One region of the Mesorhizobium sp. M0909 genome, then DNA from elsewhere that is predicted to be linked to it. Evidence: predicted binding sites of a transcription regulator. Region 1 holds the regulator's gene; the other holds the start of a gene.
What was found. The regulator PhoB, encoded in region 1, activates phosphate uptake and scavenging genes when phosphate is short. The targets are predictions, from matches to a motif close to TGTCATNNANCTGTCAT.
Positions count from the first base shown of each region.

Region 2: phnF (phosphonate metabolism transcriptional regulator PhnF) is a predicted target of PhoB. The motif match lies at 3,372-3,388, and genes of this name have one in related genera.

Region 1 covers NZ_JAMYOA010000001.1:359,811-366,936, forward strand. Annotated here, with positions in the region: gene pstA (phosphate ABC transporter permease PstA) at 1-300, shown strand, start outside; gene pstB (phosphate ABC transporter ATP-binding protein PstB) at 297-1,100, shown strand; gene phoU (phosphate signaling complex protein PhoU) at 1,133-1,840, shown strand; gene phoB (phosphate regulon transcriptional regulator PhoB) at 1,857-2,546, shown strand; gene NKH83_RS01870 (ROK family protein) at 2,556-3,800, opposite strand; gene xylF (D-xylose ABC transporter substrate-binding protein) at 4,085-5,125, shown strand; gene NKH83_RS01880 (sugar ABC transporter permease) at 5,268-6,632, shown strand; gene NKH83_RS01885 (ATP-binding cassette domain-containing protein) at 6,648-7,126, shown strand, end outside.
Region 2 covers NZ_JAMYOA010000002.1:343,971-351,096, forward strand. Annotated here, with positions in the region: gene NKH83_RS04235 (sugar ABC transporter ATP-binding protein) at 1-524, shown strand, start outside; gene NKH83_RS04240 (ABC transporter permease) at 521-1,486, shown strand; gene NKH83_RS04245 (zinc-binding alcohol dehydrogenase family protein) at 1,557-2,573, shown strand; gene phnF (phosphonate metabolism transcriptional regulator PhnF) at 2,592-3,335, opposite strand; gene phnG (phosphonate C-P lyase system protein PhnG) at 3,469-3,930, shown strand; gene phnH (phosphonate C-P lyase system protein PhnH) at 3,930-4,541, shown strand; gene NKH83_RS04265 (carbon-phosphorus lyase complex subunit) at 4,543-5,655, shown strand; gene NKH83_RS04270 (alpha-D-ribose 1-methylphosphonate 5-phosphate C-P-lyase PhnJ) at 5,652-6,563, shown strand; gene phnK (phosphonate C-P lyase system protein PhnK) at 6,560-7,126, shown strand, end outside.

The sequences.
Region 1 (7,126 bases):
ATCCGTTCGGTCGCCTACCGCGCCGCATTGTCCGGCATCGTCACCGGCATATTGCTGGCGATAGCACGCATTTCCGGCGAGACGGCGCCGCTGCTCTTCACCGCGCTCAACAACCAGTTCTGGAGCAGCAATATCAACGCGCCGATGGCCAGCCTGCCGGTGACCATCTTCCAGTTCGCTCTCAGCCCTTACGAGGAATGGCAGCAACTGGCGTGGACCGGCGCACTCATAATCACCCTGACGGTTCTGGGCTTGAGCATCCTCGCCCGCAGCCTTACCGGACGCAGAGAGGACAGATGACACAGATGTTGTCCCCAGACATGACGATGACCGAAACGGTCACCGAGAAGACGAAGATCGAGGTCAAGAACCTCAACTTCTACTACGGCCAGAGCAAGGCGCTGAAGGACATCAGCCTGTCGCTGCCCGAGCGCAGCGTCACGGCCTTCATCGGCCCTTCGGGTTGCGGGAAATCGACGCTGCTGCGCGTCTTCAACCGCATCTACGAGCTCTACCCGAAACAGACCGCCGAGGGCCAGGTGCTGCTTGACGGCAAGAACATTCTCGACCGGTCGCAGGATCTCAACCTCCTCAGGACAAAGATCGGCATGGTATTCCAGAAGCCGACGCCGTTCCCGATGTCGATCTATGAGAACATCGCCTTCGGCGTCAGGCTCTACGAGAATCTCGGCAAGTCCGAGATGGACGGCCGCGTCGAGCAAGCGTTGAAGCGGGCCGCGCTGTGGAGCGAGGTCAAGGACAAGCTAAACGCCAGCGGCTTGAGCCTGTCCGGCGGCCAGCAGCAGCGGCTCTGCATTGCCCGCACCGTGGCAGTGAAGCCGGAAGTCATTCTGCTCGACGAACCGGCTTCGGCCCTCGACCCGCTGTCGACGGCCAAGATCGAGGAACTGATCGACGAGCTGCAAGCCGACTACACGATCGTCATCGTCACCCACAACATGCAGCAAGCGGCGCGCGTGTCGCGCCAGACCGCCTTCATGTATCTGGGTGAACTGGTCGAGTTCGACCGGACCGAGAAGATATTCACGTCGCCCCGCGAGAAGCGCACGCAGGACTACATCACCGGCCGCTTCGGCTGAGCCGTTCCGATCATGCATATGAGGACAGGACCATGGGCGAACACACAGTCGCTTCTTTCGACGAGGATCTCGAGCAGATCAGCAAGCTGATCCGCGACATGGCCGACCTCGCCGGTTCGATGGTCGGCGGGGCGACCAAGGCCCTGTTGAATTCCGACAACGTGCTGGCGCAACGCGTCGTCTCCGACGACGCCATCATGGATGCGCGTCAACGCGAACTGGACGATCGCGCCATCACCCTGATCGCCAAGCGCCAGCCAATGGCTCACGATCTGCGCCATGTCGTCGGAGCGATCCGCATGGCCGGCGACCTCGAACGCATCGGCGACCTTGCCAAGAACATCGCCAAGCGTGTGAGCGCGGTCGGCCTCAGCGTCACGCCGCGCGACCTATCGCATTCCATCGATGCGATGGCGCAGCTAGTGCTCATCCAGGTGCAGGGCGTCATCGAGGAATATGCTGCAGGCGATGCGGCCGCGTTGGCCAAGCTGCGCGCCGCCGACGAGCGCATCGACGTCAAATACACGTCGGTGTTCCGCGAGCTGTTGACCTACATGATGGAAGATCCGCGCAACATCACCGCTTGCACGCATCTGCTGTTCTGCGCCAAGAATCTCGAGCGGATCGGCGACCATGTCACCAACATCGCCGAAAATGCGTATTATGTGCTGACCGGCGAGCAATTGCCGGTCAATCGTCCGAAGCAGGACGAAACGACAATGCCTGCACCGGTGACATGATGGGGGTGCCCAGCCGATGATCGCACCACGCATAATGGTGGTGGAGGACGAGGAGCCGTTGGGCGTGCTGCTCCGCTACAATCTCGAATCCGAAGGCTACCAGGTCGAGGTGGTGACACGCGGCGACGAAGCCGAGATCCGTTTGCAGGAAAATGTGCCCGACCTTCTGGTGCTCGACTGGATGATACCGGCGGTTTCCGGCATCGAGCTCTGCCGCAGGTTGCGCGTGCGCCCCGAAACCGAGCGGCTGCCGATCATCATGCTGACCGCGCGCGGCGAGGAGAGCGACCGGGTGCGCGGTCTTTCGACCGGCGCCGACGACTATCTGGTCAAACCGTTTTCGACACCGGAATTCATGGCCAGGGTCAAGGCGCTGCTGCGGCGCGCCAAGCCGGAAGTGCTGTCCAGCGTGCTGAAGGTCGGCGACATCGTGCTCGATCGCGAATCGCACCGGGTTTATCGCAAGAAGAGCGAGATCCGGCTCGGGCCGACCGAATTCCGGCTGCTCGAGTTCATGATGCGGCATCCGGGCCGCGTCTTCTCGCGTAGCCAGTTGCTCGATAATGTCTGGGGCGAGACGATCTATATCGACGAACGCACCGTCGACGTGCATGTCGGGCGGCTGCGCAAAGCCGTCAATAACGGCCGCATGCCGGATGTCATCCGCACCATCCGCGGCGCCGGCTATGCGATCAGGGAAGATTGACCCGCCTGGTCAGGCGACGTTCCTTCTGACGCCGGGCCTCATTTGCGCGCCCGGCGCGAAAATCTCCTGGTCGACGAAGCTTAACGCCCGCATCGCGCAGCCTTCGCGGATCAGCGGCAATTCGTTTGGCTCGGTGTCGAAGGAGATCGAGCCCGAATGCTGGCCACCGGCGGTCTGGGCGATGGCCTTGCGCAAGGCCGGCTCGATCAGATCGAAGGCAGCGGCACTGGCGCCGACCATCGCGACCGGTGCTGGATCGATCAGCGCGAACAGCGAGCCGAGACCGAAACCCAGCGCTTCGCCGGCCTTGCGGTAGGCCTCGCGTTCCGGCCCATCCTTCTCGCGCGCGCGGGCCGCCAGAGCGCGCATGTCGGCGTCGCTGACGTCGGCGATAGGTTCGCTGTCTTCGCTCATCTGCCTGGCGTTGCGCCAGATGGCATAGTTGCCGGCATAGGCTTCGACGCAGCCGCGCCGCCCGCAACGGCAGAGCGCTCCGCCCGGACGATGGATCATGTGGCCAAATTCGCCGCCCGAGGAATGCGTCCCGGTGAACAGTTCGCCCTTCAGCACAAGCCCCATACCGATGCCATGCGAAAGCAGGATGGCGATGAAGTCGTCGCGATAGCGATCCGGATCGCGCCAGCGCAAAGCCACCGCCATCATATTGCAGTCGTTCTCCACCGTGGCCGGGATACCGAATTCGTCCTCCAGCATGTCGGCAAAGGCGATGTCGGTCTGCGGCGTGATCGGCGACCACAGCATGGCGCGTGCAGGGGAGTCGGTAATGCCCTGAATCGCCAGGGCGATGCGGGCGACACTGCGGACGTCAAGGTCTGGGTCCTCAAGCCGGCGCCGGACGATGGCCCTGCATTCGCGGATCAGTTCGTCGCGCGGCATGGTCAGCGTGTCCAGCCGGCGCTGTTCCTCGGCGACCACCTGTCCCGCATAGTCGATAATGGCGGCCGACAGGAAATTCAGCGACAACACCACGGTCAGCACCGCCGCCGCTTCCGGGTTGAGGGCGAGGCCGACCTGCGGACGACCGCGTTTCAACGAAACGGGCTCACTTGCCTTGCTCTCGGCGAGGATGCCTTCCCGTATCAGGTCGGAGGAGATCGCCGATATGGTTGAATGACTGAGGCCGGTGGTGGCTGCGATCTCCGTACGCGATGGCTGGCCGGCCCGGCGCACCGCCGAGATCACCATCGCCCGGTTGCGCCGGCGCAAATCGTCGTGGCGGATTCCGACCGACATCGTTTTGCTTTCCTCCCGGTTGCCGCGGCCGCTCATGAACCGGAAGCCGTCGGTAATGTCCGACAAATAGTGTCAGATGCGGCAAATAGTGTCAGATGCAGGTGGCGCTGTCATCGTTTATTCCGACGCTCGAAAAAACTCGCAGAGTCATCAAAATCCATCACAATCGATGTTGACAGCAGCCGGAGATCGGGCCAGTATTTTTTCGAGGCTCGAAAAAATTAGAGCTTCCAAGCTGGTCGTTGAGCAATTGGTCACGCCGTACGCGGCGCAGGGAGGATATGATGAAGAGATTCACGACCGCCATTCTGGCGGGTGTCGCCATGACGCTGGCGCTGGCGTCGGTGGCGCAGGCGAAAGACAAGGTCATCGGCGTTTCCTGGTCGAACTTCCAGGAAGAGCGCTGGAAGACCGACGAGGCCGCAATGAAGGCGGCCATCGAGGCCGCCGGCGACAAGTATATTTCCGCCGACGCACAGTCCAACCCCGGCAAGCAGCTCACCGACGTCGAGAGCCTGATCTCGCAGGGTGCCAATGCGCTGATCATCCTCGCACAGGATGCCTCGGCCATCGGGCCGGCCGTGCAGAAGGCACTGGACGAAGGCATCCCGGTCGTCGGCTATGACCGGCTGATCGAGAACAAGGACGTGTTCTATCTGACCTTCGACAACAAGGAAGTCGGCCGCATGCAGGCCCGCGAAGTCTTCAAGGTGAAGCCGGAAGGCAATTACGTCTTCATCAAGGGTTCGGGTTCCGATCCGAATGCCGATTTCCTGTTTGCCGGTTCGATGGAGGTGCTGAAGGAGGCCATCGACAGCGGCAAGATCAAGAATGTCGGCGAGGCCTATACGGACGGCTGGCTGCCGGCCAACGCTCAGAAGAACATGGAACAGTTCCTGACCGCCAACGACAACAAGGTCGATGCCGTGGTCGCGGCCAATGACGGCACCGCCGGTGGCGTCGTCGCCGCGCTGACGGCGCAAGGGCTGGCCGGATCGGTTCCGGTCTCGGGCCAGGACGGCGACCACGCCGCACTGAACCGCATCGCGCTTGGCACACAGACCGTGTCGGTGTGGAAGGACGCGCGCGAGCTCGGTAAGAACGCCGCCGAGATCGCCTCGCAGCTTGCCGACGGCAAGCAGATGACCGACATTGCCGGCGTGAAGGATTTCACCACGCCCGGCGGCAACACGGTCAAGTCGCTGTTCCTGACTCCGGTGGCAATCACCAAGGATAACCTCAACGTCGTCATCGACGCCGGTTGGATCAAGAAAGAAGAGGTCTGCGCCGGCGTGGCGGCTGGCACTGTTGCGGTCTGCAACTGAGCCGACGTTTCCGAGAAGTCCGAACGCCGCGGCCGCTCGCCGCGGCGTTTTTTCAAAAAGAATTGTTTTTCCGCTTCCGGCGGATAACTTCTAGGCTGCTTCCGGCATCCGCGGCAGACGGCAACCCGGCGGGAGAAACATGATGACCGACACGACTTCCAACACGCCGGTCGACAGCACGGCAGACCGGGCGCGGGAATCCGAGCTCGGCATCGTTGCCCGGTTTCTCAAGGCAACCGAGATCGACACCCGCATGCTCGGCATGGTCGGCGCGCTGTTGGTCATCTGGATCGGCCTGCATGTCGTTTCCAGCGTACGGCTCGGCGTCAATCCGTTCGACTTCGACAGCCGGACCTTCCTGACGCCACGCAATCTCTGGAACCTCTCGGTGCAGACTTCCGCCGTGGCCATAATGGCCGCCGGAATGGTGCTGGTTATCGTCATGCGCAATATCGACCTGTCGGTCGGTTCCGCCGAAGGCCTGATTGGCGTGGTCATGGGCTTTGCGCAGGTGCATTTCCTGGTGCGAATGATCGGTCTGCAACTCGGCAACCCCTGGATCTGGATCCTGGCGCTGGCCATTGGCCTGGCGCTCGGCCTTCTTATCGGAGCGTTCCAGGGATACATCATCGCTTATCTCGAGGTGCCGGCCTTCATCGTGACGCTGGGCGGCCTTCTGGTCTGGCGGGGTGCCGCATGGTGGGTCGCCAGCGGTCAGACGATTGCGCCGCTTGATGCCACGTTCCAGCTGATGGGCGGTGGGCCGGCGGGTTCGATCGGCGCGCGATGGAGCTGGATCGTCGGAATTATCGCGTGCCTGGCGGTTGTGTTCATGCTGCTCAACGGGCGGGTGCAGCGCAAGCGGTTCCGCTTTCCGTTGCGCCCGATCTGGGCCGAGACGTTCCTCGGTGTCCTCACCTGCGCTGTGATCATGGGGGCCATATGGCTCGCCAATTCCTATCCTTGGCCGGTCGGCATCGTGAACAGATACGCGGCGGCCAACAATATAACGGTTCCCGAAGGCGGGCTGTTCATCGCCCATGGCATCGCCATACCCGTGCTGATGGCTGTGGCGGTCGGGCTGATCATGACCTTCATCACCAAGCGTACCCGTTTTGGCCGCTATGTCTTCGCTATCGGCGGCAATCCGGAAGCCGCCAACCTTGCCGGTATCAACACGCGGTGGGTGACCATGAAGGTGTTCATGATCATGGGCGTGCTGGCGACGATCGCCGCGGCGATCTCGTCAGCCAGGCAGAACTCGTCGACCAATGCGCTGGGCACGCTAGACGAACTGCTGGTCATCGCCGCCGCGGTCATCGGCGGCACGTCACTTGCAGGCGGCTCCGGCACGGTGCTCGGCGCCATGCTCGGCGCCCTTTTGATGCAGTCGCTGCAATCCGGCATGGTGCTGCTCGGCATCGATTCACCGCTGCAGAGCATCGTCGTCGGTGCCGTGCTGGTGCTCGCGGTCTGGCTCGATACCGTCTATCGCAAACGCGTTTAGGGAGGAGGAACGATCATGGCCGACAAGACCGCTCCCACGGGCACGCCGCTGATCGACATGCGCAACATCTCGATCGCCTTCGGCGGCATTCGCGCTGTCGACGATGCCTCGGTCGATCTTTTCCCGGGCGAGGTGATGGCTTTGCTCGGCCACAACGGTGCCGGCAAATCGACGTTGATAAAAATCCTGTCCGGCGCCTACAGGCGCGATGCGGGCCAGATTTTCGTCAACGGCGAGGAGGCTTCGATCTCCAACCCTCGCGACGCCAAGAAGTACGGCATCGAGACGATCTATCAGACGCTGGCGCTGGCCGACAATGTCGATGCGGCCGCCAACCTTTTTCTCGGCCGCGAGCTGATGACCGGCTGGGGTACGCTCGACGACGTCGCCATGGAGGCCGAGGCGCGCAAGGTGATGGGCAGGCTCAATCCGCGTTTCCAACGCTTCAAGGAGCCGGTGGTAAAGCTTTCGGGCGGGCAGCGGCAGTCGGTGGC
Region 2 (7,126 bases), on a different contig from region 1:
TGGCGCTGGCCCCCGAAAGCCGCCGCGACCAGGGCCTCTGCCTCAACCTGCCGGTCGGGCTCAACCTCAATCTGCCGATCTACAAGCGCATCTCGAGCAATCTGCTGATCTCGCGCGCGCAGGAAAAGGCGCAAGCCGATCGCCAGATCGCCGACCTGCGCATCAAGACGCCGACACGCAGCGCCCTGGCCTCCAGCCTGTCCGGCGGCAACCAGCAGAAGATCGTCATCGGCAAATGGCTCGCCCACGGCGCCAAGCTGTTCATCTTCGACGAGCCTACTGTTGGCGTCGATGTCGGCACCAAGGCCGAGATCTACCGCCTGTTCGGCGCGCTGCTATCCAAAGGAGCCGGCATCATCCTGATCTCGTCCTACCTGCCCGAGGTCTATGAACTCGCCGACACGCTGCATGTGTTCCGGCGCGGCAAACTGGTGGCTACGCACGGGTTTCGGACCGCTGATCACGAGGAGATCCTCACCCAGGCGCTGGCCGAGAAACAAGAAAGACCGGGAGGACGGATATGAGCACCGAGGCGATCGCTGCCGAAAGGCCGAAACGCAACTACAACGCCCTTTTCGGGCTGACACTGCTGGCGCTGCTGGTTCTTTTGTGGGTCATCCTGTCGGTGGCGACGCCGAGCTTCGCCTCGGCCAACAACATCTCCAACCTGTTGCGGCAAGGGTCGATGATCGCCATCCTGGCGGTCGGCCAGACCTTCGTCATCATCACCGGCGGCATCGACCTTTCCGTCGGCGCCGTGGTCGGCTTCGCCACCGTCATCGTCGCGATGCTGATCAACGCCGGAACACCGGTTTTCCTGGCCATCCTGATCACCTTGCTGGTCGGCGTCGCCATCGGCATGTTCCACGGCTTCGGCATCGTCAAGATGGGCCTGCCGCCCTTCATCATCACCCTGGCGACGCTGACCTCGCTGCGCGGCATCGGTCTGTTGATGACCAACGGCAACTCGATCTCGATCAACAACGACGCCTTCCAGACGTTCTCGCGCAGTTCCTTCCTCGGCGTCCCCAATCTGTTCTGGATGGTGATCCTGGTCGGCATCCCGGCCTACATCTTCCTGCACCACAGCCGCTGGGGCCGCTATCTGTTCTCGGTCGGCTCCAACGCCGAGGCGTCGCGCCTGTCAGGCGTCAACGTCCAGCGCACCATCTACATGGCCTACACGCTGTCGGGGCTGTGTGCGGCATTCGTCGGCGTGCTGCTTGCCTCGCGCATCGGCATCGGCAATCCGACACAAGCCGAGGGCTGGGAATTGCAGGCGATCGCCTCCTCGGTGATCGGCGGCACCTCGCTGTTCGGCGCTGTCGGCTCAGTTCACGGGCCGCTGCTCGGCGCCTTCATCCTTGCCACCATCAACAACGGCGCCAATCTGCTCAACGTCAACGCCTTCTGGCAGCGCATCATCACCGGCGTGCTGATCATCGTCATCGTCTATTTCGACGGGCTGCGCCGCCGCGGCAAATAGACCGCCTCCCCACAACCGCCGGCCTCGCGACAGCAGAGCCGGCGGTGCCATGAACCGACTGGATTGAAGCATGAAAGCCGTCGTCTGCCGCTCGCCCGGCGAACTTGTCCTCGAAGATCGTCCGGCGCCTGGCGCGCCCCCGGCCGGCTGGGCGCTGGTCGCCGTCAGCCATGTCGGCATCTGCGGCACCGACTATCACATCTTCGAAGGCAAGCACCCGTTCCTCGCCTATCCCCGCATCATGGGCCACGAAGTTTCCGGCACCGTGATCGAGGTTGGGGAGGGCGTCGATCTGGCAATCGGCGAACCGGTGGTCGTCAATCCCTATCTCGCCTGCGGCAAATGCATCGCCTGCCGGCAAGGCAAGCCGAATTGCTGCGTTAAGATCGAGGTGCTCGGCGTCCACCGCGACGGCGCCATGTGCGAGCAAATTCTGGTGCCGGCGCAAAATCTCTATCCGGCAAACGGCTTGTCGCTGGCCGATGCTGCTGCCGTCGAATTCCTGGCGATCGGCGCGCATGCCGTGCGGCGCTCGCTGGCTGATCCAGGTGCGCGCACGCTGGTCATCGGCGCGGGCCCCATCGGGCTCGGCACGGCGCTGTTCGCCCGCATCGCCGGGCTCGACGTGACGCTGCTCGACATGAGTGCGGAGAGGCTGAGTTTCGCCGAAAGCGAACTCGGCTTCGCGACCCTCGACGGCTCGCAGGGCGCTGCTGCGGACCTGGTGCGGCAAGCAACCGACGGCGATGGCTTTGACATGGTTTTCGATGCCACCGGCAACACCCAGTCGGTGCAGTCGGCCTTCGCCCATGTCGCGCATGGCGGGGCGCTGGTCCTGGTCAGCGTCGTCAAGGACGACATCGCCTTTTCCGATCCCGAATTCCACAAGCGCGAGATGATGCTGATCGGCAGCCGCAACGCGCTGCGTGCCGATTTCGACCATGTCGCCGCCTCGATCCGCAACGGCGCGGTGCCGTTGGCAAAGCTCGTCACGCACCGCACGACGCTTGGCGAAACGCCGCACGATCTTGCCCGCTGGGCGCATGAGAAGTCCGGCCTGATCAAGGCGGTTATCCAGGTCGGATGATGCCAGGGCTGGCGCATCTCAGAGCGCCGATAGTTTGAGCTCGATCCGCTCGGCCGGGAAGCGCGACTCCGAAAACTGGATCGGCTGACCGTCGGGCGTGACGTTAACGGCGACCGTCACTAGCACGATGGCGCCGGGCTGCAGGTCGAGGTCCGCAAGGTCGGCGGCATCCGCATGGCGCGCCGACAGCACCGTCGATTGCCGCAGATAGTCGTCAATGCCGAAACGTGCCAGCGATGCGGTGATCGAACCGGTTTCCGCCATGGCAGCATCGATGCCGGCAAAGCGCCTGGCATCGAACCAGCCGGCAGCGCGGGACACCGGCATTCCATCGGCTTCGCCGCGCGTTTCCAGACGTATCACGTCGGCCCCCTTTGCAAGGCCTAAGCTCTCTGCCACACGACGGTTGGCAGGCTCGACCGATGATGCAAGCAAGGTGATATGCCGCTCGGACGCCTGTCCTTGCAATCCTTCGGAAAAGCGGGTGCGGGCGCCGATCGGATATGACAGCCGCCTGCGCGACAGCACGAAGGTGCCGCGCCCCTGCTCTGCCCTGAGCACACCCTCCTGCACCAGCGCTGCAATGGCGCTGCGGACGGTGTGGCGGTTGACGCCATAGCGCTCGGCAAGTGCCACCTCCGGCGGCAACGCCGCATTTTCGGGAAAATCGCCGACGGCAATCGAATGCAGGATCTGATCGGCGATCTGCCGCCACAGCGCGACACCGCTGCGCCGCTCGATGCTGTTGGCTTGTCCGATCATTTTCTGCCCCAACCTTTGCGCCCCCTCTTCTCGCCCTGTCATGCACCCGTCATAGACACGCATTAGATAATAGGTATAATTTGTATAATTGTCTATATCAATAGACAAGTGTCGATGCAAGGGAGTGTTAACCATGCGAGGACAGGAAGCGCGCGATCAGGCTGAGCGCAAGGCCGTTATGACAACGCTGGCGCAATCGACCGGCGACGATATCGTCCGTCTGTGGAACGAAGCCGGCCTGCCTTCTGAGGCGGAACTCCTGCGCGGCCCCGAAACCGGCCTGGTGACCGTGCGTGGCCGCATCGGTGGCGGCGGCGCGCCGTTCAACGTTGGCGAGGCGACGGTCACCCGCGCCACCGTCAGGCTCGCCTCCGGACAGGTCGGCCACTGCTATGCGCTCGGCCGCGACAAGCAGAAGGCAAGGCTGGCGGCAATCGCCGACGCGCTCTGGCAGGACCCGGCTCACCGCAACGAGGTCGAGGCCAGGCTCGTCGCGCCCTTGCGGGCGGCACTGGCCAAGGCCCGTGACCAGCGCCGCGCCGAGACGGCGGCGACCAAGGTCGATTTCTTCACCATGGTACGCGGAGAAGACTGATGGACATCGCAACCCAAGCGATCGAAGGCGGCTTTGCCGATCCGGTGTTCGACGCCCAGACGGTCTTCCGCGCAGTGATGGACGCGATGGCGCGGCCGGGCACACTGCAGCCCCTGCCGGTCTTTACCCATCCACCGACGCCGCTGTCAGCCACCGCGGGCGCCATTGCGCTGGCGCTGTGCGATAACGACACGCCGCTCTGGCTCGACCCCGCCTTGCAGGCTTCAGCGACGGTGAAATCCTGGCTTGGCTTCCATACCGGCGCGCCGCTGGCCAACACATCGGCCGACGCGCATTTCGCGCTGATCGCCACCCCGGCCGAGATGATGGCGCTCGACGGGTTTTCGCAAGGCACCCAGGATTATCCCGATCGCTCCACGACGCTGATCCTCGAGGTCAGCGATCTTGTCTCCGGCGCTCCGCTGCTGCTCGAAGGCCCGGGCATCGAGAAGACGGCGACGATCGCGCCGGCGCAAATGCCGCGCCATTTCGTCGAGCAATGGAAGCAGAACAACCAGCGCTTTCCGCGTGGCGTCGACATCATCCTCGCCACGTCCGAAGCAATTGCCTGCCTGCCGCGCACGACGCGCATCAAGATGATGGAGGCATAGGATGTATGTCGCGGTAAAGGGTGGCGAAGCGGCCATTCGCAACGCCCACAAACTGCTCGCCGACCGCCGGCGCGGCGATCGTTCGGTGCCCGCACTTCGCCTCAACCAGATCGTCGAGCAGCTGGCGCTCGGCGTCGACCGGGTGATGAGTGAAGGTTCGCTCTACGACACGGAATTGGCGGCACTCGCCATCGTCCAGGCGCGCGGCGACATGATCGAGGCGATCTTCCTCATTCGCGCCTACCGCACCACGCTGCCGCGCTTCGGCTACACCAGGGCGGTCGACACCGGCACGATGCTGGTCGAGCGGCGCGTGTCGGCCACCTACAAGGACCTGCCCGGCGGCCAGTTGCTCGGCCCGACTTTCGACTACACCCACCGGCTGCTCGATCCCGAGCTTGCTGCAGGCGGCGAAGTCGCCGAGCCGGAGCAGCGTGCCGGCGAAGCGGAAGCCATGCCGCGCGTGTCGGCGATCCTCGCCCGCGAGGGCCTGATCGAATCCGACGGCGACATGCCTGAAGATCATGTCCCCGGCGACATCACCCGCGAGCCGCTCGAATTCCCGATGGCGCGCGACATCCGCCTGCAGGCGTTGTCGCGCGGCGATGAGGGGTTTTTATTGGCGCTCGGCTATTCCACCCAGCGCGGCTATGCGCGCAACCATCCCTTCGTCGGTGAGGTCCGTATCGGTGAGGTCGAGCTGGAGCTCGACGTGCCGGAACTGCCTTTCGCAGTGCCGCTCGGCAGTATCCGCGTCACCGAGTGCCAGATGGTCAACCAGTTCAAGGGCTCGGCCAAGGCGCCGCCGCAATTCACCCGCGGCTACGGCCTTGTCTTCGGCCAGAGCGAGCGCAAGGCGATGGCCATGGCGCTATGCGACCGCGCGCTGCGTGCCTCGGAGTTGGGTGAGGATGTCGTCGCCGCCGCCCAGGACGAGGAGTTCGTCATCTCGCATTCCGACAATGTCCAGGCGACCGGCTTCGTCGAGCATCTGAAGCTGCCGCATTATGTCGATTTCCAAGCCGAGCTCGACCTCGTGCGCCGCATGCGCGCCGAGCACGACGCCCGCGAAAACGCCGGCAAGGCCGAAGAGAAGAGAGAGGCCGCGGAATGACCGCACAACCAACCGACATCGCCACCTACAACTTCGCCTATCTCGACGAGCAGACCAAGCGGATGATCCGCCGGGCGATCCTCAAGGGTATCGCCATCCCTGGCTATCAGGTGCCGTTCGCCTCGCGCGAAATGCCGATGCCCTATGGGTGGGGCACCGGCGGTGTGCAGGTCACCGCTTCGATCATTGGTCCCCTCGATGTGCTGAAGGTCATCGACCAGGGCGCCGACGACACCACCAATGCCGTCTCGATCCGCGCCTTCTTCAAGAAGGTCGCCAATGTCGCTGTCACCACCGAGACGGCGAAGGCGACCATCATCCAGACTCGCCACCGCATCCCTGAATATCCGCTGAGCGCCGGCCAGGTGCTGGTCTATCAGGTGCCGATCCCCGAGCCGTTGCGCTTTCTCGAACCGCGCGAAACCGAGACGCGCAAGATGCATGCGCTGGAGGAATACGGGCTCATGCATGTCAAGCTTTACGAGGACATCGCCAAACATGGCCGCATCGCCACCACCTACGCCTATCCGGTCAAGGTGGAGCGCCGCTATGTCATGGACCCGTCGCCGACGCCGAAATTCGACAATCCGAAGATGCACCGTTCGCCGGCTTTGCAATTGTTCGGGGCCGGCCGCGAAAAGCGCATCTATGCACTGCCGCCCTTCACCGATGTGGTCAGCCTCGACTTCGAGGACCATCCGTTCGAGGTGCAGACCTTCGACCAGCCCTGCGCGCTGTGCGCGGCCGAGAACGTCTATCTCGACGAAGTTATCCTCGACGACCATGGCGGCCACATGTTCGTCTGCTCCGACACCGATCATTGCGAGAAGCGGCGGGCCGAAGGCCATCGCGGCCATCTTGCGCCTGAAACCCCTCTTGCCCTGGAAAAAACGGAGCCGGCCCAATGACCGACGAACCGCTGCTGCGCGTTTCGGCGCTGTCCAAATTCTACGGCTCGCGCGTCGGCTGCGAGGACGTCACCTTCGACCTCTGGCCGGGTGAAGTGCTGGCGGTGGTCGGCGAATCCGGCTCCGGCAAGACCACTTTGCTCAACTGCCTGTCGACAAGGCTACTGCCCAGCTCCGGCACCGCCAGCTACCGCATGCGCGACGGCCAATTCCGCGAGCTCTATCGCATGAGCGAGGCCGAGCGCCGCTTTTTGATGCGCACCGACTGGGGCTTTGTCCATCAGAACCCCGCCGACGGGCTGCGCATGACGGTGTCGGCCGGCGCCAATGTCGGCGAGCGGCTGATGGCGGTCGGCGACCGTCACTACGGCAAAATCCGCGCGACGGCGGTCGACTGGCTGTCGCGCGTCGAGATCGACGAAGACCGCATCGACGACGAGCCGCGCGCCTTTTCCGGCGGCATGCGCCAGCGCCTGCAGATCGCCCGCAACCTCGTCACCGGGCCGCGGCTGGTGTTCATGGACGAGCCGACCGGCGGCCTCGACGTCTCGGTGCAGGCGCGC